Regions from separate parts of the Streptomyces sp. NPDC058579 genome, predicted to be linked through region 4. Evidence: riboswitches for the same ligand, from Rfam matches in the RefSeq annotation. Region 4 holds a riboswitch; each other region holds the start of a gene.
The links. A riboswitch is a leader RNA that binds a small molecule or an ion and turns the genes downstream of it on or off. The one in region 4 is predicted to bind cobalamin.
Positions count from the first base shown of each region.

Region 1: it holds a riboswitch for cobalamin, as region 4 does, so the genes downstream of both, ACFWRO_RS35580 (ribonucleoside-diphosphate reductase subunit alpha) here and metE (5-methyltetrahydropteroyltriglutamate--homocysteine S-methyltransferase) in region 4, are expected to answer to the same signal.
Region 2: it holds a riboswitch for cobalamin, as region 4 does, so the genes downstream of both, ACFWRO_RS25050 (cobalamin biosynthesis protein) here and metE (5-methyltetrahydropteroyltriglutamate--homocysteine S-methyltransferase) in region 4, are expected to answer to the same signal.
Region 3: it holds a riboswitch for cobalamin, as region 4 does, so the genes downstream of both, ACFWRO_RS23860 (ABC transporter substrate-binding protein) here and metE (5-methyltetrahydropteroyltriglutamate--homocysteine S-methyltransferase) in region 4, are expected to answer to the same signal.

Region 1 covers NZ_JBHXPI010000066.1:5,169-12,860, forward strand. The annotation lists gene ACFWRO_RS35560 (GntR family transcriptional regulator) at 1-701, shown strand, start outside; gene ACFWRO_RS35565 (DUF3311 domain-containing protein) at 816-1,082, shown strand; gene mctP (monocarboxylate uptake permease MctP) at 1,079-2,704, shown strand; gene ACFWRO_RS35575 (GNAT family N-acetyltransferase) at 2,792-3,295, shown strand; cobalamin riboswitch at 3,362-3,504, shown strand; gene ACFWRO_RS35580 (ribonucleoside-diphosphate reductase subunit alpha) at 3,630-6,008, shown strand; gene ACFWRO_RS35585 (ribonucleotide-diphosphate reductase subunit beta) at 6,008-7,018, shown strand; gene def (peptide deformylase) at 7,134-7,692, opposite strand, start outside.
Region 2 covers NZ_JBHXPI010000026.1:13,859-21,550, forward strand. The annotation lists gene cobO (cob(I)yrinic acid a,c-diamide adenosyltransferase) at 1-511, opposite strand, end outside; gene ACFWRO_RS25040 (putative cobaltochelatase) at 511-2,544, opposite strand; gene ACFWRO_RS25045 (cobyric acid synthase) at 2,714-4,222, opposite strand; gene ACFWRO_RS25050 (cobalamin biosynthesis protein) at 4,219-5,196, opposite strand; cobalamin riboswitch at 5,228-5,373, opposite strand; gene ACFWRO_RS25055 (hypothetical protein) at 5,498-5,719, opposite strand; gene ACFWRO_RS25060 (anion permease) at 5,732-6,997, opposite strand; gene ACFWRO_RS25065 (alpha/beta hydrolase) at 7,372-7,692, shown strand, end outside.
Region 3 covers NZ_JBHXPI010000023.1:54,382-62,073, forward strand. The annotation lists gene ACFWRO_RS23835 (nicotinate phosphoribosyltransferase) at 1-371, opposite strand, end outside; gene clpS (ATP-dependent Clp protease adapter ClpS) at 550-855, shown strand; gene ACFWRO_RS23845 (DUF2017 domain-containing protein) at 855-1,442, shown strand; gene ACFWRO_RS23850 (amino acid permease) at 1,789-3,240, shown strand; gene ACFWRO_RS23855 (Mov34/MPN/PAD-1 family protein) at 3,317-3,742, shown strand; cobalamin riboswitch at 3,739-3,903, shown strand; gene ACFWRO_RS23860 (ABC transporter substrate-binding protein) at 3,940-4,917, shown strand; gene ACFWRO_RS23865 (FecCD family ABC transporter permease) at 4,923-5,978, shown strand; gene ACFWRO_RS23870 (ABC transporter ATP-binding protein) at 5,975-6,778, shown strand; gene ACFWRO_RS23875 (putative leader peptide) at 6,823-6,921, shown strand; gene ACFWRO_RS23880 (MoaD/ThiS family protein) at 7,032-7,310, shown strand; gene ACFWRO_RS23885 (PLP-dependent cysteine synthase family protein) at 7,317-7,692, shown strand, end outside.
Region 4 covers NZ_JBHXPI010000002.1:478,679-486,370, reverse strand. The annotation lists gene aceA (isocitrate lyase) at 1-589, shown strand, start outside; gene aceB (malate synthase A) at 740-2,338, shown strand; gene ACFWRO_RS05030 (3-hydroxybutyryl-CoA dehydrogenase) at 2,380-3,270, shown strand; cobalamin riboswitch at 3,361-3,581, shown strand; gene metE (5-methyltetrahydropteroyltriglutamate--homocysteine S-methyltransferase) at 3,742-6,060, shown strand; gene ACFWRO_RS05020 (enoyl-CoA hydratase) at 6,122-6,913, opposite strand; gene mmsB (3-hydroxyisobutyrate dehydrogenase) at 6,910-7,692, opposite strand, start outside.

The DNA of each region.
Region 1 (7,692 bases), on a different contig from region 4:
CCAAGTACTACCGGCTGAAGCGGCACTTGCTCGACATGACCGAAACCCTGCCCCCCGGCACCCCGGTCCCGCCCGAGCGCACCCTGGCCGCCGAGTTCGACACCTCGCGCACCACCGTGCGCCAGGCCCTCCAGGAACTGGTCGTCGAGGGCCGGCTCGAACGCATCCAGGGCAAGGGCACGTTCGTCGCCAAGCCCAAGGTCTCCCAGGCGCTCCAGCTCACCTCCTACACCGAGGACATGCGCGCCCAGGGCCTGGAGCCCACCTCGCAGCTGCTCGACATCGGGTACGTCACGGCCGACGACACGCTGGCCGGGCTGCTCGACATCTCCCCCGGCGGGCGCGTCCTGCGGATCGAGCGGCTGCGGCTCGCGAGCGGCGAGCCGATGGCGATCGAGACCACGCACCTTTCGGCCAAGCGCTTCCCCGCGCTGCGCCGTTCGCTGGTGAAGTACACCTCGCTCTACACCGCGCTCGCCGAGGTGTACGACGTGCACCTCGCCGAGGCCGAGGAGACCATCGAGACCTCGCTCGCCACGCCGCGCGAGGCCGGCCTGCTCGGTACGGACGTGGGCCTGCCGATGCTGATGCTCTCCCGCCACTCGCTGGACGCCCAGGGCGAGCCGGTCGAATGGGTGCGTTCGGTGTACCGCGGCGACCGATACAAGTTCGTTGCCAGGCTCAAGCGCCCCAACGGCTGACAAAAGGCCGCACACCCACCGTCCGCTATCCGGACAGGGGTTCCATACCGCGAAACCGTCCCCTAGATTTCCTGCGCATTACAACAGGTGATCAGCGAGGGGACGGTCCGCCGTATGTCCGAAGAGACGTCGGAAGAGCCACAGGGCAAACCACCAACCGTCACGCCCCTAAGGGTCGTCGTGGCGCTCTGCCTGTTCGCCCCCTTCGTGGCGATGCTCTGGGTGAGTTCGTACGCGAAGGTCGAGCCGACGTTCATCGGCATCCCGTTCTTCTACTGGTACCAGATGGCGTGGGTCGTCATCTCGACCGCGCTGACGATGATCGCGTACGTGCTCTGGCAGCGTGACCAGCGCGCCCGGAAGGCAGGTGCGTCGCGATGAACGACGGCGTGAACGGCGTCGCACTCGCCGTCTTCATCTTCTTCTTCCTGGCCGTCACGGTCATGGGCTTCCTGGCCTCGCGCTGGCGCAGGGCCGCGAACGAGAACAGCCTCGACGAATGGGGCCTCGGCGGCCGGTCGTTCGGCACCTGGGTCACCTGGTTCCTGCTCGGCGGCGACCTCTACACCGCGTACACCTTCGTCGCGGTCCCCGCGGCGATCTACGCGGCGGGCGCGGCCGGCTTCTTCGCCGTGCCGTACACGATCCTGGTCTACCCGCTGATCTTCACCTTCCTGCCCCGCCTCTGGTCGGTGTCGCACAAGCACGGGTACGTCACCACCTCGGACTTCGTCCGCGGCCGCTTCGGCTCCAAGGGCCTGTCCCTCGCGGTGGCCCTCACCGGCATCCTCGCGACGATGCCGTACATCGCGCTCCAGCTGGTCGGCATCCAGGCCGTCCTGGACGTGATGGGCGTCGGCGGCGGCGAGAACACGCACTGGTTCATCAAGGACCTGCCGCTGCTCATCGCCTTCGGTGTCCTCGCGGCGTACACGTACTCCTCGGGCCTGCGCGCCCCGGCGCTCATCGCCTTCGTCAAGGACACGCTGATCTACATCGTCATCGCGGTGGCGATCATCTACATCCCGATCAAGCTGGGCGGCTTCGACGAGATCTTCGCCAAGGCCGGCGAGGCGTACGCGACGATCAACCCGGCGACCGACAAGCCGCGTGGCGCGCTCGTGCCCGGCGAGATGGGTCAGTGGGGCTACGCGACGCTCGCGCTCGGCTCGGCGCTCGCGCTCTTCATGTACCCGCACTCGATCACGGCGACGCTCTCCTCGCGCAGCCGTGACGTGATCCGCCGCAACACCACGATCCTTCCGCTGTACTCGCTGATGCTGGGCCTGCTCGCGCTGCTCGGCTTCATGGCGATCGCCGCCGGGGTCAAGGTCTCCAACGGCCAGCTGGCGATCCCGCAGCTGTTCGAGAACATGTTCCCGGACTGGTTCGCGGGTGTGGCCTTCGCCGCCATCGGCATCGGCGCGCTCGTACCGGCCGCGATCATGTCGATCGCCGCCGCCAACCTCTTCACCCGCAACATCTACAAGGACTTCCTGAAGCCGGACGCCACGCCGGCGCAGGAGACCAAGGTGTCCAAGCTGGTGTCGCTGCTGGTCAAGGTCGGCGCGCTGGCCTTCGTCCTCACCATGGACAAGACGGTCGCGATCAACTTCCAGCTGCTCGGCGGCATCTGGATCCTGCAGACCCTCCCGGCCCTGGTCGGCGGTCTCTTCACCCGCTGGTTCCACCGCTGGGCGCTGCTCGCCGGCTGGGCCGTCGGCATGGTCTACGGCACGGCCGCGGCGTACGGCGTGGCCAGCCCGACCCAGAAGCACTTCGGCGGCTCGTCCGCCGAGATCCCGGGGATCGGCGAGATCGGCTACATCGGCCTCACCGCCTTCGTGCTCAACGTCATCGTCACCGTCGTCCTCACCTTCGTCCTGAAGGCCGTCAAGGCGCCGGAGGGCGTGGACGAGACCTCGCCGTCGGACTACACGGCGGACGCGGGCGACAAGGGCGTCTCGACCGAGCTGCCGAAGGTCGGCGTGAGCTCGCACTGACGCCGTAACGGCACCACGTGAGGGCCCGGGGTTTCCGAGCGGAAATCCCCGGGCCCTTCGCCGTGCCCCTCGGGCAGACTGCGGGCCATGGACATCACGATCAGGGCGGTACGGCCCGAGGAGTACGAGACGCTCGGCGAGATCACCGCCCGCGCCTTCCTCGACGACGGACACCTCGACTTCGGCGAGGACGACGACTACCTGCACGTCCTGCGCGACGTGGCCCGGCGCGACGCCGAGGCCGAGGTCCTGGTCGCGGCGGACCGCTCGGGGCGGCTGCTCGGCGGGGTGACCTTCACCCCCGGAGACCGGCCGTGGGCCGACCTCGCCGGGGCGGGCGAGGCGGAGTTCCGGATGCTCGCGGTCGCGAAGGCGGCGCGCGGCCGAGGGGTCGGCGAGGCGCTCGTCCGGGCCTGTGTCGAGCGGGCGCGGACCCTGGAAGGGTGCGTACGGGTCCGGCTCTCCACGCAGCGCGGCATGTCCGGCGCGCACCGGATCTACGAGCGGATGGGTTTCGTCCGCACTCCGGAACGCGACTGGAAGCCGATCCCGGACATGGAGCCGCTGCTCACGTACGCCCTGGAGCTGTGACCCCCGGGTATTCCCTGATTCCCGAACGAATTCGGGGGCGACACAACATGTGGGGGGTGCCAAGAGCGGCGCCCCCCACATGTATGCTCGTGCTCGCTGTCGTCGCAGGGGAATCCGGTGCGAATCCGGAACTGTCCCGCAACGGTGTGCTTTTGACGGCTTCGTCCGTCCGGTCAGTCCGAAGACCTGCCGACAGCGCACCCGGTCCTTCCGTTCCGGGTGTCACAGACGTCTGGGCCTCGCGGAGTGGGCCGTGGCGCGGTTCTCCCCTGCCTTCGGGGAGCCGCCGCCCGCCTCCCGCGCCGGCCCCGAGCCGAGCGAGGGAGAGCCCCACGTGACCATCGCGCCCGCCGATCCGGCCGCAGCGATCGAGAGCGACGGCAACGAGAGCGACGGACCCGGGACCGTGCTCCTGCGGACCCTGACCGACCTCACCGCCGACCTCACGGACACCGACCCCGGCAAGGTCGCCGCCGCCGCTCTGCGGGGCCGCAACGCCGGCTCGGACGAGGCGGAGCTGCGCGAGCTGGCCACCGAGGCGGCCGCGGGTCTCATCGCCGAGGACCCGGCCTACTCCCGGCTCGCGGCCCGGCTGCTGACCATCACGATCGCGGACGAGGCGGCCTCCCAGGGCTCGGTCTGCTTCTCCGCCTCCGTCGCCGTCGGTCACCACGAGGGCCTGATCGCCGACCGCACCGCCGACTTCGTCAAGCTGCACGCCGACCGTCTCGACGCGCTCATCGACGGTAAGGCGGACGACCGCTTCGGCTACTTCGGTCTGCGCACCCTCTACTCCCGCTACCTGCTGCGCCACCCGATCACCCGCCAGGTGATCGAGACCCCGCAGCACTTCATGCTGCGCGTCGCCTGCGGCCTCGCCGAGGACGACTCCACCCGCGCGCTCGACGAGGTCGCCGCGCTCTACCGGCTGATGAGCCGGCTCGACTACCTGCCGTCCTCCCCCACGCTCTTCAACTCCGGCACCCGTCACCCGCAGATGTCGTCCTGCTACCTCCTCGACTCCCCGCTGGACGAGCTGGACTCCATCTACGACCGGTACCACCAGGTCGCGCGCCTCTCGAAGCACGCGGGCGGCATCGGCCTGTCGTACTCCCGCATCCGTGCCCGCGGTTCGCTGATCCGCGGCACCAACGGGCACTCCAACGGCATCGTGCCGTTCCTGAAGACCCTGGACGCCTCCGTGGCGGCCGTGAACCAGGGAGGCCGGCGCAAGGGCGCGGCCGCGGTCTACCTGGAGACCTGGCACGCGGACATCGAGGAGTTCCTTGAGCTGCGCGACAACACCGGTGAGGACGCCCGGCGTACGCACAACCTGAACCTCGCGCACTGGATCCCGGACGAGTTCATGCGCCGGGTCAACGCGGACGCCGAGTGGTCGCTGTTCTCCCCGGCGGACGTGCCCGAGCTGGTCGACCTGTGGGGCGAGGAGTTCGACGCCGCGTACCGCGCCGCCGAGGCGAAGGGGCTTGCCCGCAAGACCATGCCGGCCCGTGACCTGTACGGCCGGATGATGCGGACCCTGGCCCAGACCGGCAACGGCTGGATGACCTTCAAGGACGCCTCGAACCGTACGGCCAACCAGACCGCCGAGCCCGGCCACACGGTCCACTCCTCGAACCTCTGCACGGAGATCCTCGAGGTCACGGACGACGGGGAGACGGCCGTGTGCAACCTCGGCTCCGTCAACCTGGGTGCGTTCGTCGTCGGTTCGGACATCGACTGGGAGCGGCTCGACGAGACCGTCCGTACGGCCGTCACCTTCCTCGACCGGGTCGTGGACATCAACTTCTACCCGACCGAGCAGGCCGGCCGCTCCAACGCCCGCTGGCGCCCGGTGGGCCTGGGCGCGATGGGCCTCCAGGACGTCTTCTTCCAGCTGAAGCTGCCGTTCGACTCCCCCGAGGCGCGGGCGCTCTCCACCCGGATCGCCGAGCGGATCATGCTCGCCGCGTACGAGGCCTCCGCCGACCTCGCCGAGCGCAACGGCCCGGTCCCGGCCTGGGACAAGACCCGCGCCGCGCGCGGTGTCCTGCACCCCGACCACTACGACGTCGAGCTCAACTGGCCCGAGCGCTGGGCCGCGCTGCGCGAGCGGATCGCGACCGTCGGCATGCGCAACAGCCTGCTGCTCGCCATCGCGCCGACGGCGACGATCGCCTCGATCGCGGGCGTGTACGAGTGCATCGAGCCGCAGGTCTCCAACCTGTTCAAGCGCGAGACGCTGTCGGGCGAGTTCCTCCAGGTCAACTCGTACCTGGTGCAGGAGCTCAAGCGGCTCGGCGTGTGGGACGCGCAGACCCGCGAGGCGCTGCGCGAGTCCAACGGCTCGGTGGCCGGCTTCACCTGGGTCCCGGCCGAGGTGCGCGACCTGTACCGGACGGCGTGGGAGATCCCGCAGCGCGGTCTGATCGACATGGCGGCGGCCCGCACGCCGTTCCTGGACCAGTCTCAGTCGCTGAACCTGTTCCTGGAGACGCCGACGATCGGCAAGCTGTCGTCGATGTACGCGTACGCCTGGAAGCAGGGCCTGAAGACGACGTACTACCTGCGCTCCCGCCCGGCGACCCGGATCGCCCGCGCCGCCCAGGCCGCCGCTCCGACCGCCGCCACCATCCCCGTCCAGCAGGCCGCCGACCCCGACGCCGTCGCCTGCTCCCTTGAGAACCCCGAGTCCTGCGAGGCCTGCCAGTAATGTCCGACAACAAGAACCTGCTCGACCCGGGCTTCGAACTGACGCTGCGTCCGATGCGCTACCCGGACTTCTACGAGCGCTACCGGGACGCGATCAAGAACACCTGGACGGTGGAGGAGGTCGACCTCCACTCGGACGTCGCCGACCTCGCCAAGCTGACGCCGGGCGAGCAGCACATGATCGGCCGCCTGGTCGCGTTCTTCGCGACGGGCGACTCGATCGTCTCGAACAACCTCGTGCTGACGCTCTACAAGCACATCAACTCCCCGGAGGCGCGCCTGTACCTGTCGCGTCAGCTGTTCGAGGAGGCCGTGCACGTCCAGTTCTATCTGACGCTGCTCGACACCTACCTGCCCGACCCGGACGACCGCGCGGCCGCCTTCGACGCGGTCGAGGAGATCCCCTCCATCCGCGAGAAGGCGCAGTTCTGCTTCAAGTGGATGGACTCGGTCGAGAAGATCGAGCGCCTGGAGACGGCCGCCGACCGCCGCCGCTTCCTGCTGAACCTGATCTGCTTCGCGGCGTGCATCGAGGGCCTGTTCTTCTACGGTGCCTTCGCCTACGTGTACTGGTTCCGGTCCCGCGGTCTGCTGCACGGTCTCGCGACCGGCACCAACTGGGTGTTCCGCGACGAGACGATGCACATGAACTTCGCCTTCGAGGTCGTGGACACCGTCCGCAAGGAGGAGCCGGAGCTCTTCGACGACGCGCTCCAGCAGCAGGTCGTCGACATGCTGAAGGAGGCCGTGGAGGCGGAGCTGCAGTTCGGCCGCGACCTGTGCGGCGACGGCCTGCCGGGCATGAACACCGAGTCGATGCGCGAGTACCTCCAGTGCGTCGCCGACCAGCGTCTGGTCCGGCTCGGCTTCGCCCCGGTCTACGGCTCCGAGAACCCGTTCGCGTTCATGGAGCTCCAGGGCGTCCAGGAGCTGACGAACTTCTTCGAGCGCCGCCCGTCCGCCTACCAGGTGGCGGTCGAGGGCTCGGTGGACCTGGACGAGGACTTCTAGGTCCCACGCGTTCCAGGTACAGACGGGCGAAGGGCCCCGCTCCGGGGGAGGGGGCCCTTCGTCGTGTCCGAGGACGAGTACGTTTCCGGGGACCAGTACGTCTCCGGGGACGCGATCAGTCGTTCGGGACGGTCTCGTAGCGCGGGGTGCCCTCTTCCATCTGGCGCAGGGCGTCCTTGCGGTCCCGCTTGGAGAGCTTGTCGATGTACAGGAAGCCGTACAGGTGGTCCGTCTCGTGCTGGAGGCAGCGCGCGAAGTAGCCGGTGCCCTTGACCTTGATCGGGTTGCCCTGGGCGTCCCGGCCGTGCACCTCGGCGAAGTCCGGGCGGGCCAGCTCGGCGTACGCGGTCGGCACGGAGAGGCAGCCCTCGTTGGCCTCGTCCAGGACGCGCTGCTCGGCCGGCAGCTCCTGGAGCACCGGGTTGACGACGACGCCGGTGTGCCGGACGCCCTCGTCGTCGGGGCAGTCGTAGACGAAGACCTTGAGGTCGACACCGATCTGGTTCGCGGCCAGGCCCACGCCCTCGGCGGCCTTCTGGCTGGCGAACATGTCGTCGATCAGCGCGGCGAGCTTGTCGTCGAACTCGGTGACGTCCTTGCACTCCCGGTGCAGCACCGGGTTGCCCACGACGGTGATCGGGCGCGCCGTACCCCGCTCGCGGTACGCGAGCTCA
Region 2 (7,692 bases), on a different contig from region 4:
GCGGGGCGTTGCGGCCGGTGATGACGACGTGCTGATGCCCGGGACGGTCGCGGAGCACCTCGACCACCTCGGCCGTGTCGATCCAGCCCCAGTGCAGCAGGTACGCGAACTCGTCGAGGACGTAGAACTTGTACTTCTCCTCCGCGAGGTCGCGCTTTACCTGCTCCCAGCCCTCGCGCGCCTTGTCCTCGTGGGACTGCTCGCCCTCGGCGACCTCGCGCTGGATCCAGGACCAGCCCTCGCCCATCTTGTTCCAGGTGACCGTGCCGCCCTTGCCGGTCTCGCCGAGTGCCTTGAGGGCGTTCTCCTCGCCGACCTTCCACTTGGCGGACTTGACGAACTGGAACACCCCGATCGGCCAGCCCTGGTTCCAGGCGCGCAGCGCCATGCCGAAGGCGGCGGTCGACTTCCCCTTGCCGACGCCGGTGTGGACCATCACCAGCGCCCGGTTGCGGCGCTGGCGGGTGGTGAGACCGTCGTCGGGAACTGCGGTCGGCTGTCCCTGCGGCATCAGGCTGCCCTCCTCGTTGCGTGCTGCTCTGCCTGTACGTTCCTGACGAGCCCGGCGATCGAGTCGGCGCGGAGCTCGTCCAAGGTCACGGCGGTGCCGCCCAGTTCGCGGGCGAGGTCCCCGGCGAGCCCGAGCCGTACGGGACCGGTCTCGCAGTCCACGACGACGGCGGCCGTGCCCTCGGCGGCGTGCAGCCGCGCGGCGCGGGCGGCGAGCGCCACCGGGTCGGCGCCGCCGCCGGTCGCCCGGCCGTCGGTCACGACCACGAGCAGCGGCCGGCGCGAGGGGTCGCGCAGCCGCTCGACGCGCAGCACGTCGTGGGCCTTCAGCAGCCCCGCCGACAGCGGCGTACGGCCGCCCGTGGGGAGCTGTTCGAGCCGGGCCGCGGCGGCGTCGACCGAGGACGTGGGCGGCAGCGCCACCTCGGCGTCCCGGCCCCGGAAGGTGACCAGGCCGACCTTGTCGCGCCGCTGGTAGGCGTCGAGGAGCAGCGAGAGCACCGCTCCCTTCACGGCGCTCATCCGCTGCCGCGCCGCCATCGAACCGGAGGCGTCCACGGCGAAGAGCACCAGGTTCCCCTCCCGGCCCTCGCGCGTCGCCTGCCGCAGGTCGTCACGGCGGACGACGAGCCCCGGTCCGCTCCGCCCGCGCGCCTTCTGGTGCGGGGCGGCGGCGTGCACGGTCGCGGTCAGGTGCAGCTTGGTCAGCGCGCCCCGGGGCCGTACGGAACCGGTGGTCCTGCCGTGTTCGGTACGGGCCCGGGAGCGGCGGCCCGCCGCGCCCTCGCCGAGTCCGGGGACGCTGAGCATCTTCGTACGGAACGGCTCGGCGGCCTTGACGGCGGCACGCTCACCGGCGCCTCCGGGCCCCTGGGGAGCCGGCGCGGGCGCCTCGTCGGGCCCGGCGTCCTGCGGAGAGTTCCCCTCCGGCCCCTCGCTCTGCGGCGGAACGCCGCCTCCGCCGCCACCCGGGCCGCCGGGGCCGTCCGGACCGGGGTCCGGGTCCTCGTCGCCCTCGTCCTCGCCCTTGAACTGCTCCAGCGTCTCGTCGAGCTTGTCCTCGTCGAGCCCCGGCGCGTCGAAGGGGTTCCGCCTGCGGCGGTGCGGGAGCGCGAGCAGCGCCGCCTGCCGGACGTCCTCGGAGCTCACCTCCGTGCGCCCGGCCCACGCGGCCAGCGCGGTCGCCGTCCGGGCCATCACGATGTCCGCGCGCATGCCGTCCACCTCGAACGCGGCGCAGGTCGCGGCGATCTGGAGCAGGGCCGCGTCCCCGAGCGCCACGCGCGGCAGCAGCTCGCGCGCGGCGACGATCCGCTCTCGCAGCGCGGTCTCCTCGCCCGCCCAGCGCGCGGCGAACGCGGCCGGTTCGTCGTCGAAGGCGAGCCGCCGCCGGACGACCTCCACCCGCTGCTCGGGCTCGCGGGAGGCCGCGACCTCGACCGTCAGACCGAACCGGTCCAGCAACTGCGGCCGCAGCTCGCCCTCTTCGGGGTTCATCGTGCCCACGAGCAGGAAGCGGGCCGCGTGCCGTACGGAGACGCCTTCGCGCTCGACGTACGAGGAACCCATCGCGGCGGCGTCGAGGAGCAGGTCGATCAGGTGGTCGTGGAGGAGGTTGACCTCGTCGACGTAGAGGATCCCCCGGTGCGCGTCGGCCAGCAGACCGGGCTCGAAGGCCTTCACGCCCTCGGCGAGGGCCCGCTCGATGTCGAGCGCACCGACGAGCCGGTCCTCGGAGGCGCCGACGGGCAGCTCGACCATCCGCGCGGGCCGGGCGTCGGCGCCCGCGGTCTCGTGCGGCCCGTCGGGGCACTGCGGATCGGGCGAGCCCGGGTCGCAACTGAACCGGCAGCCCGCGACGACCGCCACCGACGGCAGCAGGTCCGCGAGCGCCCGCACGGCGGTCGACTTGGCGGTCCCCTTCTCGCCCCGCACGAGGACTCCACCGACGGCCGGGCTCACCGCGTTGAGCAGCAGCGCGAGGCGCAGGTCGTCCATACCGACGACGGCGGTGAACGGATACCGGGTGCTCATCGGGTGGTCCTCTCTTCGAGTTCGGTTCGCTGACGTTCTTGTCGATGTGCGACGGCCCGCGGTCGCCGATGGTGAGTGACCACGCACAGGGGCCACCCGCACCTCTGTTCTCCATGCCGCACGGGCGGTGCGGGTGGGAACCCAAGCCCGGCCGAAGGCCGGGCGCAGCTCACGGCGCCCCCGGCGGCACGAACGGCAGCCCCGCCGGCGCCCCGTGCTCGATCAGCCGCAGCAGCGCGTCCGTGTCGGCGTGTTCCTCGATCAGGTCCCCGAGCCGGTCCAGCTGCTCCTCGCGGAGCGTCCCGAACGACGTGTCCGGGGCCGGGACGAAGCGCCGCCCGGCCGCCGCCGCGACCTCCCGCAGGAACGCCCGGCGGAAGCCGTCGCTCTCCAGCGAGCCGTGCCAGTGCGTGCCCCAGACCGCGCCGACCCGGCACCCGTCCAGGAACGGGTCCCCGCCAAGGACCTCCGCGACCCCGTGGTGGATCTCGTACCCCTCCACCCGCTCACCGAGCGCCTCGCCGACCGGCCGCGCGAGCGTCTTCTCGGCCGCGAACCGGACCCGTACCGGCAGCAGCCCGAGCCCGTCGACCGTGCCGGCCTTCGACTCGACCTCGTCCTCGATCCGCTCCCCGAGCGCCTGGAAGCCGCCGCAGATGCCGAGCACCGGCCGGCCCTCCGCCGCGCGCCGGGCCAACGCGTCCGCGAGCCCGCGTTCGCGCAGCCACGCGAGGGCCTTCACCGTGCCCCGGGTGCCCGGCACGATCACCAGGTCCGCGTCGACCAGCTCCTCGGCCCGGTCCACGAACCGCACGACGACGCCCGGTTCGGCCGCCAGCGCGTCCACGTCCGTGAAGTTCGACATCAGCGGTACGGCGCACACGGCGACCCGCAGCACGTCCGAGCCGACCGGCGGCGCGACGACCGACTCGCGGACCGCGCCCCGCAGGGAGACCCGCAGTCCGTCCTCCTCGTCGATGCCGAGCCCGTGCGCGTACGGCAGGACACCGTACGTACGCCGCCCGGTCAGCCCCAGCAGCATGTCGAGCCCCGGCTCGAGCAGGGTCACGTCGCCGCGGAACTTGTTCACGAGATAGCCCGCGATCAGCTCCTGGTCCTCCGGCGCGAGCAGCGCCGTCGTGCCGAAGAACTGGGCGAACACCCCGCCCCGGTCGATGTCCCCGACCACGAGCACCGGCAGCCGCGCGGCCCGCGCGATGCCCATGTTCACGATGTCGGTCCGGCGCAGGTTGATCTCGGCCGGACTGCCCGCCCCCTCGCAGATCACGGCGTCATACGTGCCCCGCAGCTCCTCCAGGCACGCCATCACCGGCTCGAAGAGCTCCTTCTGCCGCCCCCCGTGGTAGCCGCGCGCGCTCAACTCGCCCACCGGCTTGCCCATCAGGACGACCTGGCTGGAGCGGTCGCTGCCCGGCTTCAGGAGGACCGGGTTCATCAGCGCGGTCGGCTCGACCCGGGCCGCCTGGGCCTGCATGGCCTGTGCCCGGCCGATCTCCGCGCCCTCCCGGGTCACGAAGGAGTTCAGGGACATGTTCTGGCCCTTGAACGGGGCGACCTTCACGCCCTGCCGGACCAGCCAGCGGCAGATGCCCGCCGTGACGACGCTCTTGCCCGCGTCGGACGTGGTCCCGGCGACCAGCAGCCCGCCGCCCCTCATATCGTCCTCCGCTTCACCGCACGCGCCTTCAGCGCGCCCGCCACGATCCGTCCGCCCACACAGACGGCGAGCGTAAGCCCCGTCACCCGGCGCGAGAGCCGGACCGCCCGTTCGATGTCCGCGACCTCCACGGCCCGTCCCTCCCCGTTCAGTACGGGCCGGTGCTCGACCCGGCCGCCGTACGACAGCGTCCCGCCGAGCCGTACCCCGAGCGCCCCCGCGAAGGAGGCCTCCACCGGGCCGGCGTTGGGGCTCGGGTGCTTCGCCGCGTCCGCCTTCCAGGCGCGTACCGCCCCCCGCGGATCGCCCCCGGCCACCGTCGCCAGCGCGGCGGTCAGCCGGGCGCCCGGCCAGCCGGCCACGTCGTCGAGCCGGGCCGAGGCCCAGCCGAACCGCCGGTACCGTGCCGACCGGTGGCCGACCATGGCGTCCAGGGTGTTCACCGCCCGGAAGCCGACCAGGCCCGGTACGCCCGCGACCGCGCCCCAGACCAGGGCCCCTACGACGGCGTCGGAGGTGTTCTCGGCGACGGACTCCACGACCGCGCGGGCCATTGCCGGACCGTCCAGGGACTGCGGATCGCGCCCGCAGAGATGGGGGAGCCGCTCCCGGGCCACGTCCAGGTCGCCGGCGGCGAGCGCCCCGCCGATCGCGCGGGCCTCCCGGCCCAGGGTCGTCCCGCCGACGACGGCCCACACGGCGGCGGCGGTCAGCGCGGCGGAGGCCCGGGGGTGGTCACGTACGGTACGGGCGGCCAGCGCGGCGGCGCCCGCGGCGCCCGTGACACAGACGGCGGTGTGCAGCGCGCCCCACCCGCGGTGGTCGCGCCAGAGCAGCTTCTCGACGGCCCCTGCGGCGCGCCCGAACGCGGCGACCGGGTGGCCGCGGCGGGGGTCGCCGACGATCAGATCGGCGGCAAGGCCGGCGGCCGCGCCGTAAGCGAATACACCTGGGGCAGCACTGCGGCCGGGCATGGCGCTGTGTCCTCACTCAGGGTCCGCGCCCTGGCTCGACGTGACCGGCGGCGAGAGTTCCTGGCTCCCGGGGGAGCGACTCCCCGGTCACAGTGGCGGGACCGCGCCGGATTCGCACCGGGCTTCCTCTGTTTGCCGCCGTAATGGCCCCGGAAGTCCACCACGTGTGCGAACACCCGTCAACTCACGCTTGACCTGCGGCGGGACACTGTGCGAAGCACCACACGGACCCGGTGAAACGACGACCGGGCGGGCCGCACCCGAAGGTGCGACCCGCCCGGCCGGCGGAGCGGGATCGTCGTCAGACGACGATCAGATAGATGCCGTACGCGACGGCCGCCGCGCAGAGCGCGAAGCAGGCGTACGCGCCGGTGCGCGCCATGGCCGCGGAGCCGCCCTGGGCCGCGGCCTGCTCCTGCTTGGAGAGGCCGATGATGCCGAGGGTGAAGAGGCCCACGAGGGCGACGGTCGCCACGAGGCTGACTCCGAAGACGGAGCCGAGAGCTGCCCAGTCGATCTTCATGTCGTTGGTTCCTTACACCGCGGCCGAGGCGGCGGGGGCTGCCGGGTCCGTGGGGGCCGGCGAGGGGATGGTGGTCTTGAGGTCGTCGTCCGCGACGGTGGCGAAGGAACCGGCGGGGGCCGGCGGGGTGACGGCCGCGATGGCGGTGGTCACGACGCCCGCGGGCTCGCCGTCGATCTCGTCGGCCGTGACGTTGTGGTGGTCGACCGGCTTGCGGCGGGAGAGCGCCCAGATGACCGCCGAGCCGGCGACCAGGAGGACCGCGACGACGGCGACGCCCCAGGGGCCCTGCTTGGTGAGGAACTCGGCGCCGGCGCCGACCAGGCCCGCGGCGGGCAGGGTCAGACCCCAGGCGACGAACATCCGGGTGGCGGTCGACCAGCGGACGACACCGCCCTTGCGGCCGAGGCCCGCGCCCATCACGGCGCCGGAGCAGGACTGCGTGGTGGAGAGCGAGAAGCCCAGGTTGGACGAGGCCAGGATGACCGTGGCCGCGCTGGTCTGGGCGGCGAAGCCCTGCTGCGGCTGGAGGTCGGTGAGGCCCTTGCCCATGGTGCGGATGATGCGCCAGCCGCCGAGGTAGGTGCCGAGCGCGATGGCGATACCGGCGGAGACGACGACCCACATCGGGGGGTTGGAGCCGGGGGCGAGGACGCCGCCGGTGACCAGGGCGAGGGTGATGACACCCATCGTCTTCTGCGCGTCGTTGGTGCCGTGGGCGAGGGAGACGAGACCGGCGGAGGCGATCTGGCCGGCCCGGAAGCCCTTTGCGGTGGCCTTCGTCTCCGTCTTGGAGCCGAGCTTGTACGTCAGCTTGGTGGCCGCCATCGCGGCGAGGCCGGCGACGAGCGGCGCGGCGATCGCGGGGATCAGGACCTTGCTGACCACGGTCGAGCCGTTGACGGCCGACCAGCCGGCCGACATCACGGCCGCGCCGATCAGTCCGCCGAAGAGTGCGTGGGAGGAGCTGGACGGCAGACCCAGGAGCCAGGTCAGCAGATTCCAGAGGATGGCGCCGACGAGCGCCGCGAAGATCACTTCAGTACGAATGCCCTGTTCGTTGATGATCCCGCCGGAGATCGTCTTGGCGACCTCGACGGACAGGAAGGCACCGACCAGGTTGAGCACGGCGGACATGGCCACCGCGGTCTTGGGCTTGAGGGCACCGGTCGAGATGGTCGTCGCCATCGCGTTGGCGGTGTCGTGGAAACCGTTCGTGAAATCGAACACGAGAGCTGTCACGACCACAATCGCGAGCAGCAGCGTGATGTGTTCCATTTACCCAGGCAATCGTTTGACGTCAGTGGCTGGACGAACGTAGGCAACCTGAGTGAACGGAAGGTGAACTGGGCCGGGCGTTGTGGTGTCCCAAATCGGGTTCCAGCCATTCCGCTTGAGCCGCCGAGGGGCCTTGCGTGAACGCTCTGTCCACGATGTGAGCGCCGTGCGACCCCGGGTAATCCGTGCCGTCACCGGAAACAGGGGACATCGCCCGCTTCGCCCACCCTCGCCCGTGTCAGCCCGTGGACGGGCCCGGAGGGTCGTCATCCCGCCGAGGGACCCGCAACGAGATCCACGTCACTCTCACAGGGGACCGCCACGGGCGGGTTCGTCCGGTGGCAGCCCCGGCCCGACGTGTCGACACTGGGACCGTGCGCCCCGCTACAGCGACGGCAGCGGCCGTCACCACTCTGCTCGGTGCCGGTGCGGCCGCGCTCGCGGCCGGTCGGTACGCCGGTGACATCGCCCTGAAGGCGACGTCAGGACGGCCCCTGCCCGGCGACCCCCGGCTCACCGTGCACGCCACGGGCCCCGGCCAGGTCACCCTGACCCGCAGCCTCGCCTCCCTGCGCCCCGGTACGTACGGGATCGAGGGCCCCGGCGTCCACGCGGTCGTGGGCCCGGTCCTCGACCGCGTGCCGCACACCGCCGACACCGTCGTACGGCGCCTGGAACGCGTCGAGCACGGCGAC
Region 3 (7,692 bases), on a different contig from region 4:
CCCTCGACCCGCAGGATCGGGGAGCCGGGGAAGTACACCTCGCCCTCGGGGTAGCCCCAGATGTCGCCCGAGAAGCGGTAGCCGGCCAGCCACCGGAGCGTCGGCTCGTCCACGATCGCCTGCTCGCGCAGGAAGCCGAGGACGTCCGCGTCGAAGCGGAAGTTCTCGACGGCGTCGAGGACCCGTCCGATGCCCGCCACCACGCCGTAGCGCCTGCCCTCGGGCAGGCGGCGGGTGAAGACCTCGAAAACGGAGCGTCGTTCGGCGGTGCCGGCCCGGAGGGCCGCCTGGAGCATGGTCAGCTCGTACTGGTCGGTGAAGAGCGCGGTCGACGGCACGTCCACCGGGAGCCCAAGGTCCGCAGCGTTCATGTCAGCGATGCTACCGCAGAAATCGTCAGATTGACGATTTCTAGTTCGGGGTCGGCTCCGGGTCGGCTCGGGGCCGGCTCCGGGTCGCCCGCAGGCCGGCTCCGCGCCCCCTCCGTTCGAGCGCACCAGGGCTGACCCGTTTGTGCGACCCCCCTCCCGAGGTGGCAGCATGGGGTAAGTGAGCGTCGCGCCTATTGAGATCGAACGCACGGAATCGGCTGAAGAGACTTTCGCCGTCGTGGAGCCGGACGTGCCGTGGGTGACTCTCGTCCACAACGATCCGGTCAATCTGATGAGCTATGTGACCTACGTCTTCCAGGCGTACTTCGGTTACTCCAAGGACAAGGCGCACAAGCTGATGCTCGACGTGCACAACAAGGGCCGGGCCGTGGTCTCCAGCGGTACGCGCGAGGAGATGGAGCGGGACGTGCAGGCGATGCACGGCTACGGGCTGTGGGCGACCCTCACCCAGGACCGCGGCTGATGGCCGGACACTTCGAGGTCCTGCCCGGCGGCGGCGCCGCCGTCGCGCTGGACGAGGTCGAGATCGCCATCCTGCGCTCCCTCGCCGTCCAGCTCATGGAGCTGATCGGCCCGGGCGACGAGCCCGTCGAGGGCGAGGACCCGCTCGCCGCGCTCTTCGCCGAGGGCCCGAGCGAGGCCCCGAGCGACCCCGCGCTCAAGCGGCTCTTCCCCGACGCGTACGCGGACGAGAGCGAGGAGCTGCGCTCGGCGGCGGCCGACTTCCGCCGCTTCACCGAGAACGACCTGCGCGCCCGCAAGCGGCAGGACACCCTCATGGTGATCCGCACCCTCGACGCGCTCACCCCGACCGACGAGGACGGCGGCGCCGTCCTCAAGCTCACCGCCGACGAGTCCCGGGCCTGGCTCGGCGCGCTCAACGACCTGCGGCTGACGATCGGTACGCGCCTCGAGGTCACCGACGAGGACGAGAGCGGGGAGCTGTACCGGCTGCCCGACTCCGACCCGCGCAAGCCGATGGTGATGGCGTACCTCTGGCTGGGCGCGCTCCAGGAGTCGCTCGTCGAGACGCTGATGCCGGGCGCCTGATGCCGGGTGCCGGGCGCCTGATGCCGGGTGCCGGGCGCTTGATGCCAGGTGCCTGATGCCCGCCGCCTGATACCGGCCGGTAGCGCGCCGTTCGCTCAGCGGACACTCAAATCCGGATAACGAATACGTCACCAAAGTGTTCTTACTGGTCCTGTTGAGTGGCTTTTGACCCCTTTTTCATGTGGCGTGCGCCACAACGCCCCACCTCGATCACTGTTTCCCCCGTGATAAATCTTCACGACCACTCGGGGACGCCACCCATGTCCCCGGGGGCGCTTGGCCGGCTGACCGCCGGTAGCACTCCAGCCATATCCGGGGGGATCAGCGTGGAGAAAGGCGCATCAACATGACCTCAGTGCAGGTCGACAAGCAGCACGACGGCAATGAGGCCGCGGACTCCGCCGACGGCGAGGGTTACCACCGGGCACTCGGCGCCCGCCAGATCCAGATGATCGCGATCGGCGGCGCCATCGGCACCGGCCTCTTCCTCGGAGCGGGCAAGGGCATCTCCAAGGCGGGACCGAGCCTGATCCTCGCGTACGCCATCGCGGGCCTCGTCATCTTCTTCATCATGCGGGCGCTCGGCGAGCTCCTCATGTACCGGCCCGTGTCCGGCTCCTTCTCGGAGTACGCACGCGAGTTCATCGGCCCCTTCTGGGGCTTCGTGACCGGCTGGACGTACTGGCTCTTCTGGGTCGTCACCGGCATCACCGAAGTCACCGCGGCCTCCGCGTACATGCAGTACTGGACCAAGAACGCCAACGGCTGGCTCGATCAGCCGCAATGGGTCTTCGCCCTGATCTTCACGGTCGTCCTGTTCCTCGCGAACCTGATCTCCGTCAAGCTCTTCGGCGAGCTCGAGTTCTGGTTCTCGATGGTCAAGGTCACCGCGATCGTCGGCATGATCCTGATCTGCGCCGGTGTCCTCACCATCGGCTTCTCCGACGCCGGTGACACCGCCTCGGTCAGCCTGCTCTGGTCCGAGGGCGGCTTCTTCCCCAAGGGCATCGGCTCGACCCTGATGACCCTGCAGATGGTCATGTTCGCCTTCCTCGCCGTCGAGCTCGTCGGTGTCACGGCGGGCGAGTCCAAGGACCCGAAGACCGTCCTGCCCAAGGCCATCAACACCGTGCCGTGGCGCATCGCCGTCTTCTACGTCGGCGCGCTGATCATGATCCTGTCGGTCGTCCCGTGGACCCACTTCCAGCCGGGCATCTCCCCGTTCGTCGCGGCCTTCGAGAAGATGGGCCTCGGCATCGGCGCCGCGATCGTGAACTTCGTCGTGCTGACCGCCGCGCTGTCCTCCTGCAACTCGGGCATGTACTCCACCGGCCGCATGCTGCGCGACCTCGCGCTCAACGGCCAGGGCCCGAAGTTCTTCACCAAGCTCACCAAGAACGGCCTGCCGCTGGCCGGTACGTCCTTCTCGGCCGGGCTGATGATGGTCGGCGTCTGGATCAACTACCAGTGGCCGGGCGAGGCGTTCAACTACGTCGTCTCCTTCGCGACCATCTCCGGCATGTGGGCCTGGATCATGATCCTGGTCTGCCAGATCCGCTTCCGCCTCAAGGCCGACCGGGGCGAGCTGCCCCAGTCCTCCTTCAAGGCCCCGGGCGGCATCTGGTTCAGCGTCTTCTCGCTCGCCTTCATCGGCATGGTCATCGTGATGATGGGCATCGACAAGGACGCGCGGATCTCGCTGTACTGCGCCCCCCTGTGGGGCCTGCTCCTGGGTGTCTCGTACCTGATCCTGAAGGCGCGCAACCCGCAGGGCGCGGCCTTCGTGAAGCGTTCCTGACCTGCTCCGTCTCGGCATTCGGGCCGTTCCGTACCACTCCTCGGTACGGGGCGGCCCGTCTGCTTATCCTGTCGCCATGCTGACCATCACCCGGGCCCTGTACGACCAGATCGTGGAACACTCCCGCGCGGACCACCCCGACGAGGCCTGCGGCGTGGTCGCGGGTCCCGCCGGCAGCGGCCGCCCCGAGCGGTTCATCCCGATGCTGAACGCGGCGCGCTCGCCCACGTTCTACGAGTTCGACTCGGCCGACCTGCTGAAGCTCTACCGCGAGATGGACGACCGGGACGAGGAGCCCGTGATCATCTACCACTCGCACACCGCCACCGAGGCCTACCCCTCGCGCACCGACATCACGTACGCGAACGAGCCCGGCGCCCACTACGTCCTGGTCTCCACCGCCGACACCGACGGCGCGGGCCCCTTCCAGTTCCGCTCCTACACGATCGTCGACGGCGTCGTGACGGAAGAGGACATCAAGGTGGTCGAGGAGTACGTGTGAGGGATACCCGCGAAGGTCGTATGACCGTCTGAGAGACTGACGCGACAATCAAGGGCGGCAGGACCCAGGAAGCCGGTGTGCAATCCGGCGCGGTCCCGCCACTGTGACCAGCGACTTCGCTCGCTGGGAGCCAGGAACTGACCTGCCGCCTCTCACCACCGACTGGGGACGTGGAAATCCCCGGAGGAGGCACGTCCGTGTTCACCCGGCACCGCCGTACCCTGCTGCCCGCCGCAGCCCTCGTCCCGCTGCTCGCCGCCTGCGCGGCCCCCGCGGAGCAGGCCGCCCCCGCGGGGAAGTCCGCGCCGGGATTCCCGTACACCGTCTCCAACTGCGGTGTGAAGACGACCTTCCAGGCGCCGCCGAAGCGGGCCGTGACCATGAACCAGCACGTCACCGAGGTCATGCTCGCCCTCGGCCTGGAGAAGTCCCTGGCCGGCACCGCCTACCTCGACGACCGGATCCTGCCCGCGTACAAGAAGGCGTACGACGCGGTGCCGGTGCTCTCCAAGGAGTACCCCTCCAAGGAGGCCCTGCTCGCCGCCAACCCCGACTTCGTCTACGGGGGTTACGCCAGCGCCTTCGACGCCAAGGCAGGGCGCGGCCGCGACGACCTGAAGAAGTCGGGCATCGAGAGCCGCCTCAACATGGAGTACTGCCCCTCCGGCGCCTCCTCCCTCGCCGACCTCTACCAGGAGGTCGACGAGGTCGCCCGGACCTTCGGCGTCCCCGAGCGCGGCGCCGACTGGACCGCCGAAGCGAAGAAGACCGTCACGGCGACCGAGAAGCGGCTCAAGGGGGTCGCCCCGGTGTCGGTCTTCGTCTACGACAGCGGCGACAAGACCGCGTTCACGGCCGGCGGCAAGGGCATCGGCAACGAGCTGATCACCCGGGCCGGCGGCCGCAACGTCTTCGCCGACCTGGACAAGACCTTCGGCGACGCGACCTGGGAGCAGGTCGTCGCCCGCAAGCCCGACGTGATCGTCATCTACGACTACGGCTCCACGACCGTCGAACAGAAGAAGAAGCGCCTCCTGGACGACCCCGCCCTCAAGGACGTCCCGGCGATCAAGAACAAGCGCTTCGCCGTCATGCCCCTCTCGGACGCGGTCCTCGGCGTCCGCGTCCCGGCCGCCGTCGACAAGCTCTCCGCCCAGCTCCACCCGAACCGGTGACGTCGGTGACGGGGCGGGCGCCGGTGAAGGCGGCCGCCCCCGTACGGGGGCCGCTCCCGTACGGTCTCGTCGTCACCGGCCTCCTCGCGGCCCTCGCGGTCGCCGTCGTCGTCGGGGTCGCCCTCGGCTCCGTACGGATACCCGTGGGCCAGGTCGTCGAGATCCTCACCGGCCGCGCCGCCCCGTCCCCGTACCGCACGATCGTGCTCGACGTCCGGCTGCCGCGCGTGCTGCTCGGCGCGGTCGTCGGCGCCGGACTCGCCGTCGTCGGCGCCGTCCTGCAGGCCCTCGTCCGCAACCGGCTCGCCGACCCCTTCCTCCTCGGGATCTCCTCCGGGGCGGCCGGCGGGGCCGTCCTCGTCCTGGTCCTCGGCATCGGCGGCGGGGTCACCACCACCGTCGCCATGCCCGCCGGGGCCTTCGCGGGCGCCCTGTTCGCCCTCGTCCTGGTCTACGCCCTGGCCCGGCGCGGCTCCACGATGACCGGCGCCCGGCTCGTCCTCGCGGGCGTCGCCGTCTCCTACATCCTGTCGGCGCTGACCACCCTGCTCCTCGTCCTGTCCCGGCGGCCGGAGCACGTCCAGGAGGCGATGTTCTGGTCCCTCGGCGGCCTCGGCTCCGCCCGCTGGGACTCCCTCGCCCTGCCCGCGATCGTCGTCGCCCTCGGCACCGCGCTCCTCGTCACCCTCGCCCGCCCGCTCGACCTGCTCCTCGTCGGCGAGGAGGGCGCGACCGTCCTCGGCCTGGACACCGCCCGCTTCCGGGCCGCCGTCTTCGTCCTGGCCTCGCTCGTCACCGCCGTCATGGTCTCCGTCAGCGGGGCCGTCGGCTTCGTCGGCCTGATGGTCCCGCACGCCGCCCGGATGGCCGTCGGCGCCCCGCACCGCCGCCTCCTGCCGGTCGCCGCGCTCGGCGGCGCGCTCGCCCTGATCCTGGCCGACCTCGCCGCCCGGACCGTCGCCGCGCCCCAGGACATCCCGGTCGGCGTCCTCACCGCGCTCATCGGCGGCCCCTTCTTCCTCTGGCTCATGCGCCACCGCGCGGAAGGGAGCCCGGTATGACCTCCCGGCCCGGTACGACGGAGCTGCGCGTCCAGGGACTCTCGTACGAGACACGGCTGTACGACGCCGACCTCACCGCCCGCCCCGGCGAGACCATCGGGCTCGTCGGCCCCAACGGCAGCGGCAAGACCACCCTCCTGCGCTGCGTCTACGGCACCCTCACCCCCACCTCCGGCCGCATCCTCCTCGACGGCGACGACCTGTCCGCCCTCGGGCCCAAGGCCCGCGCCCGCCGGATCGCGACCGTCCCGCAGGACGGCTCCACCGAGTTCGAGCTGACCGTCCAGGAACTCGTCGCCCTCGGCCGCTCCCCGCACAAGCGCTTCTGGGAGGGCGACACGGCCGCCGACCGGACGCGCGCCGAGACCGCCCTCGCCCGGGTCGGCATCGCCGAGCTCGCCGACCGGCCGTACCCCACCCTCTCCGGCGGCGAACGCCAGCGCGCCCTCGTCGCCCGCGCCCTCGTCCAGGACCCGGCGCTCCTCGTCCTGGACGAGCCCACCAACCACCTGGACATCCGCTACCAGCTCGAAGTGCTCCGGCTCGTCCGCGACTTGGGCACCACCAACCTCCTCGCCCTCCACGACCTCAACCTCGCCGCCGCCTACTGCGACCGGCTGTACGTCCTGGAGCGCGGCCGCGTCGTCGCCGAGGGCCCGCCGGCCGAGGTCCTCACCCCCGCCCTGCTCGCGGACGTCTACGGTGTGGAAGCCGAGGTCATCCCGCATCCGAGGACCGGCACGCCGACCGTCGTCTACGTCCCCGGTCCGCCAGTCGAGCACGAAGCGTCCGCCATGTGAGATCACATTCCGGAACCCGGACCGGGAATCGATACGATGACCGCATGGTTTCCCACGACGTGAGCGAAGTGACGACGCCGGGCAGCGCGCTGCTCGTGGCGCGGCTGCACGTCGACCTGTGCCGTCTCGCCAGCGCGATGTGAGCGGGGGCGCTCGTACCGACCAGCGCCCCACGAAGCACCACCCCGCGCGGGGGCCCAGAGCCGCGCGCCTTTCACGCCACTCCCGACTCCCGAAAACAGGAGCCCACGCCATGGCCATCGAGGTCCGCATCCCGACCATCCTCCGCACCTACACCGACGGCGAGAAGTCCGTCGAAGCCAGCGGTGGGACGCTCGCCGAGCTCTTCGCCGACCTGGAGAAGCGCCACGCCGGAATCGAGGACCGCATCGTGGACAAGGGCCAGCTGCGCCGCTTCGTCAACGTCTACCTCAACGACGAGGACGTCCGCTTCCTCGACGGCATCGAGACCAAGCTGGCCGACGGCGACAGCGTCACGATCCTGCCGGCCGTGGCCGGCGGCATGGTCTGATCCACCATGCGTTACGACTCCCCGCTCGCGGCGGTCGGCAACACGCCCCTGGTCCGCCTGCCCCGGCTCTCCCCGTCGGACGACGTCCGCATCTGGGCCAAGCTGGAGGACCGCAACCCCACCGGCTCGGTCAAGGACCGCCCCGCGCTCCACATGGTCGAGCAGGCCGAGAAGGACGGCCGGCTCACCCCCGGCTGCACCATCCTGGAGCCGACCAGCGGCAACACCGGCATCTCGCTGGCGATGGCGGCCAAGCTCAAGGGCTACCGCATCGTCTGCGTCATGCCGGAGAACACCAGCGAGGAGCGGCGCCAGCTGCTCGCCATGTGGGGCGCCGAGATCATCTCGTCCCCGGCGGCGGGCGGGTCGAACACGGCGGTAC
Region 4 (7,692 bases):
CGCGACCCTGCTGACCAGCGACGTCGACGAGCGCGACGCCGAGTTCGTGACCGGCGAGCGCACGGCCGAGGGCTTCTACCGGGTCCGTAACGGCATGGGCCCGGTCATCGCGCGCGGCCTCGCCTACGCCCCGTACGCCGACCTCATCTGGGTCGAGACGGGCACCCCCGACCTGGCGCAGGCGCGGGAGTTCGCCGAGGCGATCCACGCGCGGTACCCGGACCAGATGCTCGCGTACAACTGCTCGCCGTCCTTCAACTGGAAGGCGGCCCTGGACGACGACCAGATCGCCAAGTTCCAGCGCGAACTGGGCGCGATGGGCTACAAGTTCCAGTTCATCACGCTGGCCGGCTTCCACTCCCTCAACCACGGCATGTTCGACCTCGCCCGCGGCTACGCGGAGCACGGCATGACCGCCTATGTCGACCTGCAGGAGCGGGAGTTCGCCGCGCAGGCGCAGGGCTTCACCGCCGTCAAGCACCAGCGCGAGGTCGGCACGGGCTACTTCGACCTGGTCTCCACCGCCGTCAACCCGGCCTCCTCCACCACGGCCCTGGCCGGCTCCACGGAGGAAGAGCAGTTCCACTAGGCCCTTGAAACCGGGGCCCCGCCAGGCGGCCCGGCCCCGGGTCCCGTCCCAGGGCCCGGCCCCGGGTCCCGCCCGGCCTCCACCGGGTCATGCCCCCGCCTCAATCGGGTCCCGTCCAGCCTCCCTCAGGTCCCACCCCAGGAGAATCCGATGCCCACCACCGCGCTGACCCACCGTGTCCGCGTTCTCGCCGCACCGGGTGACCGGCACGCCGAGATCCTCACCCCCGCCGCCCTGGACTTCGTCGGGAAGCTGGCGGAGGCGTTCGGCGAACGCCGACTGGACCTGATGAAGGAGCGCCGCCGCCAGGCCCTGCGCCTGGCCGGCGGGGCCCCGCTGGTCTTCTCCCCGATCACCTCCGTCGTCCGCGACGATCTCTCGTGGCGGGTCGCGCCGCCCGCGCCCGGTCTGACCGACCGGCGGGTCGAGATCACCGGTCCGCCGGACCGCCGCATGGCGGTCAACGCCCTCAACTCCGGTGCCCGCGTGTGGATGGCGGACTTCGAGGACGCCACGGCGCCGACCTGGGAGAACGTCGTCGGCGGCCAGGTCGTCCTGCGCGACGCGATCGACCGGCGGATCGACTTCACCAGCGAGGACGGCAAGGAGTACCGGCTCGCCGACCGCGACCGGCTCGCCACGATCGTCGTACGGCCGCGCGGCTGGCACCTCCTGGAGGAGCACCTGGAGTTCGACGGTGCCCCGGTGCCGGCCTCCCTCGTCGACTTCGGTCTGTACTTCTTCCACTGCGCGCAGCGCCAGATCGACGCGGGACACGGCCCGTACTTCTACCTCCCGAAGCTGGAGAACCGGTACGAGGCCCGGCTCTGGAACGACGTGTTCCTGCTGGCGCAGGAGCTGCTCGGCATCCCCCGGGGCACGGTCCGCGCCACCGTGCTCATCGAGACGATCACGGCCGCCTTCGAGATGGAGGAGATCCTCTACGAGCTGCGCGAGCACAGCTCGGGTCTCAACGCGGGCCGCTGGGACTACCTGTTCAGCCTGATCAAGACCTTCGGCCACCGCACCGACTTCCTCCTGCCCGACCGGGCGAAGGTCACCATGACGGCGCCGTTCATGCGGGCCTACACCGAACTCCTGGTGCGCACCTGCCACAAGCGGGGCGCGCACGCGATCGGCGGGATGGCGGCCCAGGTGCCGAGCAAGGACCCGGCCGCCCACGAGGCGGCGCTCGCCAAGGTGCGCCTCGACAAGGAGCGGGAGGCGGAGGACGGCTTCGACGGCTCCTGGGTCGCCCATCCCGGGCTCGTCCCGGTCTGCCGCGAGGTGTTCGACGGCGTGCTCGGCGACCTGCCGGACCAGCTCCACCGGACGCGGGACGACGTGGAGGTCACCCCGGCGGACCTGTTGTCGGTACGCCGGATCAGCGGACCGCCCACCCAGGAGGGCATCCGCACGAACATCGCCGTCGCACTCGGCTACTTCGCGGCCTGGCTGCGCGGTCAGGGCGCGGTCGCCCTGGACGGGCTCATGGAGGACGCGGCGACCGCCGAGATCGCCCGCGTCCAGATCTGGCAGTGGGTGCGGCACCGGCTGATCGACCGGGAGACCGTCGTACGCCTGCTCGACGAGGAGCTCGAGGCGCTCGGCGCCCGGTACCCGTGGGCCCCGCTGGAGGAGGTGCGGGCGATCTTCGAACGGAACGCCCTCAGCGGCGAACTGCCGCTCTTCTTCACCCCGGACGCCTACTCCCGCCACCTCGTGCGCCACGCGGAGCCCCGCTCATGAGCGCCGAGAGCGTGGGCGCCGGGACCACGGGTGCCGAGACCATGAGCGCCGAGACCACGGGCGCCGAGGAGATCACCCGCGTCGGGGTGGTCGGCGGCGGCCAGATGGGGGCGGGCATCGCGGAGGTCTGCGCGCGGGCCGGACGGCACACGATCGTCTGCGAGACGGACGCCGTGGCCGCCCGGGCCGCGCGGGAGCGGGTGACCGCCTCCCTCGACCGCGCCGTACGACGGGGCAAGCTGGAGCCGGCCGCCGCGCAGAGCGCCCTCGACCGGCTCGTCTTCACCGGCGATCTCGAGGAGCTGGCCGACCGCCAGCTCGTGATCGAGGCCGTCGTCGAGAACGCGGAGGCCAAGACCGAGGTGTTCACCCGCCTCGACAAGATCGTCGAGGATCCGTCGGCGGTCCTGGCGACCAACACCTCCTCGCTCCCCGTGATGCGCCTCGGCATGGCGACGGGCCGCGCCGACCGGGTGGTGGGCCTGCACTTCTTCAACCCGGTGCCGGTGCTGCCGCTGGTGGAGGTCGTGACCTCGCTGCACACCGCTTCGGACACGGTCGCCCGCGTGGAGCGCTTCGCGACGGAGGCCCTCGGCAAGACGGTCGTGCGCTCGCAGGACCGGGCCGGGTTCGTCGTCAACGCGCTGCTCGTGCCGTACCTGCTCGCGGCGATCCGTATGGCCGAGTCCGGTTTCGCCACGGCCGCCGACATCGACGCCGGCATGGAGCTGGGCTGCGCCCACCCGATGGGCCCGCTGAAGCTGGCCGACCTCATCGGCCTCGACACCGTCTCCTCGATCGCGGAGTCGCTCTACGAGGAGTTCAAGGAGCCCCTCTACGCGCCGCCCCCGCTGCTCCAGCGGATGGTGGAGGCGGGGCTACTGGGCCGCAAGGCGGGCCGGGGGTTCCACCCGTACCCCGGCCGGGACTGACCCCCTGAGCTGCGGGGCGGACCCGCGGGCGTGTCTCACCTCACCATCCGTATGGTGGACATCTCCCGGCACGGCGCCGGCCGGCCCCTTAGGGTGGCCGGTGCAGCTGGTTCGCCCCGTCAGCCGGACGGGATGCGTCGTAAGAGGGAACCCGGTGGGAATCCGGGACTGCCCCGCAGCGGTGAGCGGGAACGACCGCCGTCATACGCACTGGACCCGTAGGGGTCTGGGAAGCGACGGCCAGTAGGTGTCCTCCCCCGTGGAGGATGTGCCCGCGAGTCCGAAGACCTGCCATCTGCCCGTGCACGGACCATTCGTGCGCGGACATTCCGGTGACCTCGAGGGCGGGTCGGCGACCACACCAGACGGAGACCGGCGCGTACCGCGCGAGTCGGCCGTCCGGTCGGTCACCCTTCGCGTTCTCGTCCCGTCGCCGGGATCTCAGGGATTCATCTCGCGAAGGAGATCTCCGTGACCACCAAGCCCGCAGCCGCGGCAGCACGGGCCACCGTGTACGGCTACCCCCGTCAGGGGCAGCACCGGGAACTGAAGAAGGCGATCGAGGGGTACTGGAAGGGCCGCGTCACCGCCGACGCCCTCCGGACCACCGCCGCCGAACTGCGCCGCGCCCACTGGAGCCGGCTCGCCGAGGCGGGCGTCCACGAGGTGCCGACCGGCGACTTCTCCCTCTACGACCACGTCCTGGACACCACCGTCATGGTCGGCGCGATCCCCGCGCGGCACCGGGAAGCCGTCTCCGCCGACGCTCTCGACGGCTACTTCGCCATGGCGCGCGGTACGCAGGACGTCGCGCCGCTGGAGATGACCAAGTGGTTCGACACCAACTACCACTATCTGGTCCCCGAGTTGGGTCCGGACACGGTCTTCACGGCCGACTCCGCCAAGCAGGTCGCCGAGCTGACGGAGGCCCTCTCCCTCGGCCTGACGGCCCGTCCGGTCATCGTCGGACCCGTGACCTATCTGCTCCTCGCCAAGCCCGCGCCCGGGGTGGCCGCGGACTTCGACCCGCTGACGCTCCTCGACCGGCTGCTGCCGGTGTACGCCGAGGTCCTCGCCGACCTGCGGGCCGCGGGCGCCGAGTGGGTGCAGGTCGACGAGCCCGCCCTGGTCCAGGACCGCACCCCGGCCGAGCTGAACGCCGCCACCCGCGTCTACCGCGAGCTCGGTGGCCGCACGGACCGGCCGAAGCTGCTGGTCGCCTCGTACTTCGACCGGCTCGGCGAGGCCCTGCCCGTGCTCGCCAAGGCGCCGGTCGAGGGGCTCGCGCTGGACTTCACCGGCTCTGCCGCCGCCAATCTGGAGGCCCTCGCGGGCGTGGGCGGGCTGCCGGGCAAGCGCCTGGTCGCCGGCGTGGTCGACGGCCGCAACATCTGGGTCAACGATCTGGCGAAGTCCCTCACGACCCTCGGCACCCTGCTCGGTCTCGCCGACCGGGTCGACGTCGCGGCCTCCTGCTCCCTGCTGCACGTCCCCCTCGACGCCGCCGCCGAGCGGGACATCGACCCGCAGATCCTGCGCTGGCTCGCCTTCGCACGCCAGAAGACCGCCGAGGTCGTCACGCTGGCCAAGGGCCTGTCCCACGGCACCTCCGCGATCGCCGCCGAACTGGCCGCCAACCGGGCCGACCTGACCTCCCGCGCGGAGTCCCCGCTCACCCGCGACCCGGCCGTGCGCGCCCGTACCGGCGCGGTCTCCGACGCCGACACCCGACGCTCCCAGCCGTACGCCGAGCGGGCCGCCGCCCAGCACGCCCACCTCGGGCTTCCGCTGCTGCCGACGACCACGATCGGTTCCTTCCCGCAGACCGCCGAACTGCGCACCGCCCGCGCCGACCTGCGCGCGGGCCGGATCGACACGGCCGGTTACGAGGAGCGGGTCAAGGCGGAGGTCCAGGAGGTGATCGCCTTCCAGGAGAAGGCGGGCCTGGACGTCCTGGTGCACGGCGAGCCCGAACGCAACGACATGGTCCAGTACTTCGCCGAGCAGCTGACCGGGTACCTCGCCACACAGCACGGCTGGGTGCAGTCGTACGGCACCCGGTACGTCCGGCCGCCGATCCTGGCCGGCGACATCTCGCGCCCCGCGCCGATGACGGTGCGCTGGACGACGTACGCGCAGTCCCTGACCCACCGCCCGGTGAAGGGCATGCTGACGGGACCGGTCACGATGCTCGCCTGGTCCTTCGTGCGGGACGACCAGCCGCTCGGCGAGACCGCCCGGCAGGTCGCGCTCGCCCTGCGCGACGAGGTGAACGACCTGGAGGCGGCGGGCACTTCGGTCGTCCAGGTGGACGAGCCCGCACTGCGGGAGACCCTGCCGCTGCGCGCCGCCGACCACGCCGCGTACCTGGCGTGGGCGACGGAGGCGTTCCGGCTCTCCACCAGCGGGGTCCGGCCGGACACGCAGATCCACACGCACATGTGCTACGCGGAGTTCGGTGACATCGTGCAGGCCATCGACGACCTGGACGCGGACGTGATCAGCCTGGAGGCAGCCCGTTCGCACATGCAGGTCGCCCGCGAGCTGGCCGCGCACAGCTACCCGCGCGAGGCCGGTCCCGGTGTGTACGACATCCACTCCCCGCGCGTCCCGAGCGCCGAGGAGGCCGCCGACCTGCTCCGTACGGGGCTGAAGGCCATTCCCGCCGAGCGGCTCTGGGTCAACCCCGACTGCGGCCTGAAGACCCGGGGCTGGCCGGAGACCCGCGCCTCGCTGGAGAACCTGGTCGCGGCGGCGCGCACGGTACGGGGCGAGCTGCCGGCGTCGTAGGGCTCCCTAGCGGGCCGGGGCACGTGCGCGTGCCCCGGCCCGTCCCTCGGGCGGTCCCGTATCAGTGGTGGCGGAACTCCGGCGGTCGCTTGTCGACGAAGGCGGCCATGCCCTCCTTCTGGTCGGCGGTGGCGAACACCGCGTGGAACAGCCGCCGTTCGAAGCGCACGCCCTCGGTGAGCGTGGTCTCGAAGGCCCTGGCCACCGCCTCCTTGGCCATCATCGCGACCGGCAGCGACATCCCGGCGATCGTCTCGGCGACGGCGAGGGCCTCGGGGAGCAGTTCGTCGGCCGGGAGGACCCGGGAGACGAGGCCCGCGCGCTCGGCCTCGGCCGCGTCCATGGTGCGGCCGGTGAGGCACATCTCCATGGCCTTGGCCTTGCCGACCGCGCGGGTCAGCCGCTGGGAGCCGCCGATTCCCGGGATGACGCCCAGCTTGATCTCCGGCTGGCCGAAGACGGCGGTGTCGGCGGCGAGCAGGACGTCGCAGAGCATGGCGAGTTCGCAGCCGCCACCGAGGGCGTACCCGGAGACGGCGGCGACGGTCGGGGTGCGCAGCTGTGCGAGCCGGTCCCAGGCGGCGAACCAGTCCGAGAGGTACATGTCCAGGTAGCCCTGGGGCCGCATCTCCTTGATGTCGGCCCCGGCGGCGAAGGCCTTGGCCGAGCCGGTGATGACGACGCAGCCGCACTCCGGGTCCCTGTCGAGGGCCTCGGTGGCGGCCACGACCTCGTTCATGACCTGGAGGTTCAGCGCGTTGAGGGCGCCGGGACGGTTGAGGGTCACGAGGGCGGTGCGGCCCTTGCGTTCGACCAGGATGGCCTCGTACTCCTGCGCCTCTACGGCGGTCATGCCTGTCCTCCGTCGTTCTTCCTGATGGTGCGGACGATGCCGGAGAAGTCCTCGGTGGCTCCGGCGCGTTCGGCGTACGTTGCGTACAACTCGGCCGCACGAAGGCCGAGTTCGGCGTGGACGCCTCCGGCTCGGGCGGCGTTGGCGGCCAGGCCCAGGTCCTTGGCCATCAGGGAGGCTGCGAAGCCGGGCGCGTACTCCCGGTTGGCCGGGCTGGTCGGAACGGGGCCGGGGACCGGGCAGTTGACGCTGAGCGCCCAGCACTGCCCGGAGGCCGTGGAGGCCACGTCGTACAGCGCCTGGTGGGAGAGGCCGAGGCTCTCGCCGAGGACGAACGCCTCGCTGACGGCGATCATGGAGACGCCGAGGATCATGTTGTTGCAGATCTTGGCGGCCTGCCCCGCGCCCGGTCCGCCGCAGTGGACGGCCTTCTTCCCCATGGCGTCGAGGAGCGGGCGGGCCTCGGTGAACTCCTCCTCGCCCCCGCCGGCCATGAACGTCAGCGTGGCGGCCTCCGCGCCGACCACGCCGCCAGAGACCGGGGCGTCCAGGGCCCGCAGACCGGCCGCCTTCGCCCGTTCGTGGGCGGTACGGGCGTCGGCCACGTCGATGGTCGAGCAGTCGACGAACAGGGTGCCGGGGCGGGCGGCGGCGAGGACGCCGTCGTACAGCCCGAGGACGTGGCGGCCGGCCGGCAGCATGGTGACGACGACGTCCGCGCCGGAGACCGCCTCGGCGGCGGATGCAGCGGGCTCCACGCCCGCCCGGGCGGCGGAGGC